Regions from separate parts of the Anaeromusa sp. genome, predicted to be linked through region 2. Evidence: a T-box and tRNA genes for the amino acid it is inferred to sense, from the RefSeq annotation. Region 2 holds a T-box; the other regions hold tRNA genes.
What was found. The T-box of region 2 lies ahead of PHF27_RS07455 (valine--tRNA ligase). A T-box ahead of a tRNA ligase gene usually reads a tRNA of that ligase, here a tRNA-Val.

Region 1: it has a tRNA-Val gene. The T-box ahead of PHF27_RS07455 (valine--tRNA ligase) is inferred to sense a tRNA for this amino acid. The anticodon was not compared.
Region 3: it has a tRNA-Val gene. The T-box ahead of PHF27_RS07455 (valine--tRNA ligase) is inferred to sense a tRNA for this amino acid. The anticodon was not compared.

What each region holds. Positions count from the first base shown of each region.
Region 1 is NZ_JAQUZF010000016.1:25,137-27,404, forward strand. It holds gene PHF27_RS04065 (RecQ family ATP-dependent DNA helicase) at 1-865, opposite strand, end outside; tRNA gene PHF27_RS04070 (tRNA-Val) at 1,018-1,092, opposite strand; gene PHF27_RS04075 (ABC-F family ATP-binding cassette domain-containing protein) at 1,162-2,268, opposite strand, start outside.
Region 2 is NZ_JAQUZF010000042.1:14,892-17,159, forward strand. It holds gene ilvD (dihydroxy-acid dehydratase) at 1-918, opposite strand, end outside; T-box leader at 1,071-1,290, shown strand; gene PHF27_RS07455 (valine--tRNA ligase) at 1,333-2,268, shown strand, end outside.
Region 3 is NZ_JAQUZF010000002.1:17,317-19,584, forward strand. It holds gene PHF27_RS00685 (YibE/F family protein) at 1-957, shown strand, start outside; tRNA gene PHF27_RS00690 (tRNA-Val) at 997-1,073, shown strand; gene PHF27_RS00695 (VOC family protein) at 1,191-1,607, shown strand; gene PHF27_RS00700 (DUF512 domain-containing protein) at 1,845-2,268, shown strand, end outside.

The DNA.
Region 1 (2,268 bases), on a different contig from region 2:
TTTTCATCAAACACTTTTCTCTTTCAATGCGCAACTCTGACGAATCTTGCTCTGATGATTTCAACTGCGAATGATATGCTTCCACGTTATGTCCTCTATCTTTCAGCCACTTTACAACTTTTTCACAGGAAGCCACAGTTAAGCAGTAAATAATCCCAGTCCCCGGCATTCGTTCAATATTTTCATCCAGCCATGCTAACCGTTCTTCTTGACCTCCTAGTTTAATAACTTGAATGTGTAATGACTCTCGCAGCAATGGCCCCCTCTGTACCTGCAGTCCCCCCAGCTGTTCTTGAACATCTTGTATTACTCTATTATTGGCAGTCGCTGTTGTCGCTAGCACAGGCACATTGGGAGGCAGGTTAGCAACAATACTAACAATTCTTTGGTAGTCTGGCCGAAAATCATGCCCCCAATCAGATATGCAATGCGCTTCATCCACTACAAACATGCCAATCTTTAGCTTTGAGAGAATCTTGCTTTTAAAGTCTTCATCTGCCAACCTTTCTGGAGACAGCAACAAAAGATCACATTGATCTTCAAACAATTCTTGCTTTATCTCGTCCCACTCGTCTGCATTGGAACTGTTAATAGTTCTAGCATATAAACCCAATTTATTTGCACTTTCAATCTGATTCCGCATCAGCGCAAGCAGCGGGCTAATCAACAATGTAATTCCCCTACCTTCTTCGCGCCGCATCTTTGTCGCAATAAAATAAACTATACTCTTTCCCCAGCCTGTTTTCTGTACTACCAAAACTCTTTTGCCGTTCACAGCCCCCATGATTGCTTCCAACTGACCATTTCGAAAAATTGAATCTGGTCCGAACATGCATTTCAATAATTCAGTAGCATGCTGTTTCATTTTCAAGCCTCCTCATATATTGAGCATATATAACTCACACAAGTACGGAAGAATTGAAAAAGCACAAAACTCAGTGACCTCTTGATTCACATTCAAGCGGTGTATATGACAAAAAAGACTCTCGAATTCTCGAGAGTCTTGCTTGTTAGAAATGGTGGGGCATACTGGTTTCGAACCAGTGGCCTCTTGAATGTGAATCAAGCGCTCTCCCACTGAGCTAATGCCCCTAACAGGTTTTAATTTTACCATAACAATGTTTGCTTGTCCAGATAGAGTGACGAAACTCGCCAGCCTATTTAGCGGCTCTCACTGGCTTCCGCCAATTCGCTCAGGTAGGCCCAACGCTCCATAAGCTCCTCCGACCTCGCCAGCAGCTGTTTTTCTCGCTCCAGCAGCTCCTGCAAAAGCGAAAAATCACTGCCTCCTTGGGCCAGTTGAGAACGGACGGCGCGAAGTTCTCCTTCGGCGGCGGCGATAACGCCTTCAATTTCATCAAATTCGCGTTTTTCCTTAAAGCCCATGCGGGGCGCGCGGTTTTGATTGCGCTCGTCGGTCTTATCGCTTTCTTTTAGGCCGGACGCTTTCTCCAGCTCGCCCTGCGGCGCTCTGGCGTCGAGATAGTCGCTATAGCCTCCGGGATAACGCCCGATAGAACCACCTGCTTCAAAGGCGAAAATATGGTCGGCCACGCGATCAAGAAAGTAGCGGTCATGAGAGACGGTCAGCACCGCTCCAGGGAAGGTATCTAGGTAATCTTCCAGCACCGCCAAGGTGAGCGTATCCAAATCATTGGTCGGCTCGTCCAAAAGCAGCACATTAGGGGCGCTCATCAGCACCCGGAGCAAGTAGAGGCGGCGGCGTTCGCCGCCGGACAGCTTGGCTACGGACACGCCCTGGAGATGCGGCGGAAATAAGAAACGCTCCAACATCTGCGCGGCGCTGATCATGCCGCCGTCCAAAGTTGCAATAAAATTGGCCTCTTCGCGAATGTATTCAATCACCCGCAGACGCGGGTCCATTTCGATGTTCTCCTGGGCGAAATAACCGATTTTAACAGTCTGGCCCACTTTGATGCTCCCCGCCTGCGGCTCTAGGTGCCCGGCGATCAAGTTCAGCAGTGTCGATTTGCCGCTGCCGTTGGCGCCGACAATGCCGATGCGGTCATTCCGCTTGACAATGTAGCTAAAGTCCTGCAAAACGCAGCCCTCGCCAAAATCATGGCTCAGGTGCTCCACTTCGATGACGGTTTTACCCAAACGGCTGGAGCCTACGGACATTTCCAGGGCCGCCGCCTTGCCTAAGGATTGCTGCTCCGACAGCGTCTCAAAGCGTTCAATACGCGCCTTTTGCTTGGTACTGCGCGCCCTCGCGCCGCGCATCATCCAAGCCAGTTCCTGACGCAG
Region 2 (2,268 bases):
AGGACTGAGCTTGGCAATATACGGAGTTTTAGCGCTGATTTGGTCGAAAGTTTCCGGCGCCAAGGCAACACCAGCTTCATGGGCGATAGCCAGTAAATGAAGTACGGTGTTGGAAGAGCCGCCGATGCCCATGTCGACGGCGATGGCGTTGTGGAAGGCGGCGGGCGTTAAGATATCGCGCGGTTTGATGTCGTTGGCCACCAAATCCAAGATGATTTTACCGGCTCTTTTGGCCAGCAGGCGTCGTTGGCCGTTATAGACGGCCGGGATGGTGCCGTTGCCGGGGAGCCCCATGCCAAGAACCTCGGTCAGGCAGTTCATGCTGTTGGCAGTGAAGAGGCCCGCACAGGAACCGCAGCCGGGACAGCCGGAGGCTTCGAGCTCTTCCAGCTCTTCCGCAGAAATTTTGCCGGCTTCAAAACGGCCGGCAGCCTCAAAGAGATTGCTGACGCTAATGTCCTTGCCTTGATGGCGGCCTGCCAGCATAGGTCCGCCGCTGACAACGACCGAAGGAATGTTCAGGCGGGCGGCGGCCATGAGCATGCCTGGAACAATTTTGTCACAGTTAGGGATGAGTACTAGGCCGTCAAAACCATGGGCTGTTGCTACGGATTCAATGGAGTCGGCAATGAGCTCGCGGCTAGCCAAGGGGAATTTCATTCCGTCATGGCCCATAGCGATGCCGTCGCAGATGCCGATGGCTGGAAATTCCATGGGAGTGCCGCCAGCGGCCAAAACGCCCTGTTTAGCAGCTTCAGCAATTTCACGCAAATGCATGTGACCGGGAATAATTTCATTAAAGGAATTGACAATACCAATGAGGGGCTTCTTCAACTCCTCAGGACCATAGCCCATAGCATAGAAGAGGGTACGATGGGCGGCACGGGTGGAACCTTTTTTTACAATATCACTGCGCAAGAAAAGCTCACTCCTTTTCCTCATGTGAGGTGTATTTGTTAAGATCATACACTGGAAAAATACATAATGCAAGATTGAAAAGTCGGAACGTTGTTGTCAACAAAGTGGTGTTGACAAGGATTGGGCAAGCAGGTATGATAAAAATAATTGCATAGAAAGTGAAGATGGGAAGAGTAGGCGTCGGATTGCGGTCAGAGAAAAGGCCCTTGGCTGTGAGGTCTTACGGAAACGATGGTTGAAGGTCCTCCCGGAGCTGCTGCGCTGAACCCAATAGTAGGCGCAGCCGTCGGCGGCTATGTTACAGCCGTTAGAGTCCGGGGCGACCCGGAGAAGCAAGGTGGTACCGCGAAATGAGGCTTTTTCGTCCTTACAAAAAGGATGAAAAGGCCTTTTATTATTGAAAGGGGAACAGGCATGACAGAACAAAACTTATCTAGTGTGTACGATCCCAAAGGTGTTGAGGAAAAATGGTACGCAGCCTGGGAAAAAGAAGGCTGCTTTCACGCAGAAACAGATGAGCAGAAAGATGCTTTTAGTATTGTAATTCCGCCGCCGAATGTAACAGGACAGCTGCATATGGGGCATGCTCTTGATAATACGCTGCAGGATATTTTGATTCGCTGGCATAGAATGCGCGGCGACGATACCCTGTGGATGCCCGGCACCGATCATGCAGGCATTGCTACGCAAATTAAAGTGGAAGAGATGCTGAAAAAAGAAGAAGGCAAAAGCCGTTATGATTTAGGGCGCGACGCCTTTATCGAACGCGTTTGGGAATGGAAAAAGCAGTATGGCGACCGCATTACCAGGCAGCTGCGCAGCTTGGGCGCTTCCTGCGACTGGGAGCGGGAACGCTTTACGATGGATGAAGGCTGTTCTCAGGCTGTACGGGAGGTCTTTGTTTCTCTATACGAAAAAGGGCTGATTTATCAGGGACACCGCATTACCAATTGGTGTGTGCGCTGTCACACGGCGTTGAGCGATATTGAAGTAGAACATGAAGAAAAAGAAGGCCATTTGTACCATCTGCGCTATGAAGTGGAAGGCGAAGCCGGCCGTTACGTGATCATTGCCACGACGCGTCCTGAAACCATGCTGGGCGATACGGCAGTGGCGGTGCATCCGGACGATGCGCGTTACCAGGATTTAATTGGCAAGACTTTGCTTCTGCCTGTGGTGAATCGTCGCATTCCGCTTTTAGCGGACGACTATGTCGATCCTTCTTTTGGTACGGGGGCTGTAAAAATTACGCCGGCCCATGATCCTAACGATTTTGAGATGGGGCAGCGTCACAATTTAGAGCAGGTGGTGGTCATTGGCCCGGAAGGCAATATGACCGACGAGGCTGGC
Region 3 (2,268 bases), on a different contig from region 2:
CTGCAAATAGCTGACGGTCCGTATGAAGGCAAGACCATTACTTGCAGCAATACGCTGTTGGGAAAGCTGGAAATGGATAAGATATTTGCTCCAGGCGATACGGCTCTGGTGGCTGTGAAGGGGACGGCAGGCGAAATTCAGGTCGCCAACGTGGTGGATCATTACCGCCTGTATGCAGAAGGGTTGCTCTTTTTCCTCTTTGCCGCGCTTTTATGCTGGTATGCCCGCTGGACAGGACTGAAAGCTCTTCTTTCCTTTGTATTTACCGTTTTAGCTTTGTGGAAAGTGCTGTGGCCGCTGTTCTTGCTTGGTTGGGATCCGGTATTTGTATCCATCTTGGTTGTAGCGGCTATTGTCGGTACGGTTACGCTATTGGTTATCGGCTTTAACCGCATTGCCTTAGCGGCTTTTTGCGGCACCTTAGGGGGAGCGTTGGGGGCTGTAGTGCTGGCTTTTTTATTCGGACAGCTTTTTCGCGTTCACGGCGCGGTTTTGCCTTATGCCGAGACCTTACTGCATCTGGGATATGCCCAGCTAGATCTGACCAGAATGTTTCTGGCGGGAATTATGCTGGCTTCTTCCGGGGCAATGATGGACGTGGCCGTCGATATTGCCGTAGCTGTTGGTGAATTGAAATGTAAGCGGCCGGACTTGAAGCGCGGGGAGGCTATTGCCTCGGGCATGCATATCGGGCGGGCTGTAGTTGGCACGATGACCACAACGCTGCTTTTGGCTTACAGCGGTTCCTTTATGGCGTTGATGATGGTTTTTATCGCCCAAGGGACGCCAGTGGTTAATATTTTAAACTTGACCTACGTGGCGGCGGAAATACTGCACACGTTAACAGGCAGTATCGGTGTGGTGCTGGTCGCTCCATGTACGGCCTTGTTGGCGGGAGTTCTCCTTGTAGAACCTTCGTCTGTGATGGCGTGCGAATTATCAACAAAAAAGCCTTGACTTTTAAGGGCTGCACGTATTATAATTACCACTGTCCTAGGGGTTATAGCTCAGTTGGTTAGAGCGCATGCTTGACATGCATGAGGTCAGCGGTTCGAGCCCGTTTAACCCCACCAATTAACAAAGTAAGCTCCCGTGTACGGGAGCTTTTTTTTGTCGTGGCAGGGAAAACGACAGTGCATAGGGAATTCATAAAAGATAAGAAACAATATTCCAGGGGGCGAACGGATATGATGAAAATTACGAGGGTGGACGCAACGTTTTGTACTGATAAACTGCAAGAATCTAAAGAATTTTATATGAACTATTTTGATTTTGAATTAGTGTATGAAAGCGATTGGTATTTGGAAATGATGGTTCCAGGCATGCCGACCAGCGGCTTGAGTTTTACCTTGCCGCGCCGAGATGAAGGAGAATTCTTTTGCGGCACAGGTACAATTCTTTCGTTTGAAGTGCCGGATGTGCAGGCGGAGTATCAGCGCTTAAAAGAGGCTGGCTTGTCCCTTGTGCAATCGCTGCAAGATAAGCCTTGGGGAGAGCGCAGTTTTGTCGTGGATGATCCAAATGGAATTCATCTTTATATTTATGAAACTATTCCAGCTACGCCGGAGTATCAAAAAATCTATGATTCCTTTCGACAGGCTCGGTGAGGCGCAAAGCATTATCCGTGGTTTGATTTTGAGGAGGCAGCGGCGCCAAGCGGAGCGGCTATCTTGGCGCGCAACGCCTGGGTGTTGTTGGAAAAGGCTTGAGATAAAGACCATGAAGCGTTGCGTTCATGGTCTTTTCAATGGCTTTTCGGCACTTGAAAGGATGCTTGGAACACGGTATTATTAATAAATATGTGTTGCACGATAAAGCGCAGCAATAAGGAGAGGTGAAAGGCTTTGGGACAGCGCAGGGCCATCATTTCCTCGATTCAGCCCGGCAGCATTGCCGAAGAAATTGGCCTGCAGCCAGGTCATGAAATTCTTTTGGTGAACGGCCAGGCGATGGAGGATGTTATCGATTGGAGTTTTGCCGTGGCCGACGAAGAAGTTGTGCTGACGGTGCGGACAGAAGACGGCGATGAAGTCGTAGAGATTGAAAAAGAATACAATGAAGAACTGGGAATTGAGTTTGATGAAGCTGTTTTTGACGGCATTCGGCGTTGCGGCAATCGCTGCATTTTTTGCTTTGTTGACCAAATGCCGTCGGGAATGCGTCAAAGCCTGTATGTAAAAGACGATGATTACCGGATGTCTTTTTTGTATGGTAATTTTATCACCCTGACCAATGTGCGTCAGGCTGACTGGGAGCGTATTTTCCGCC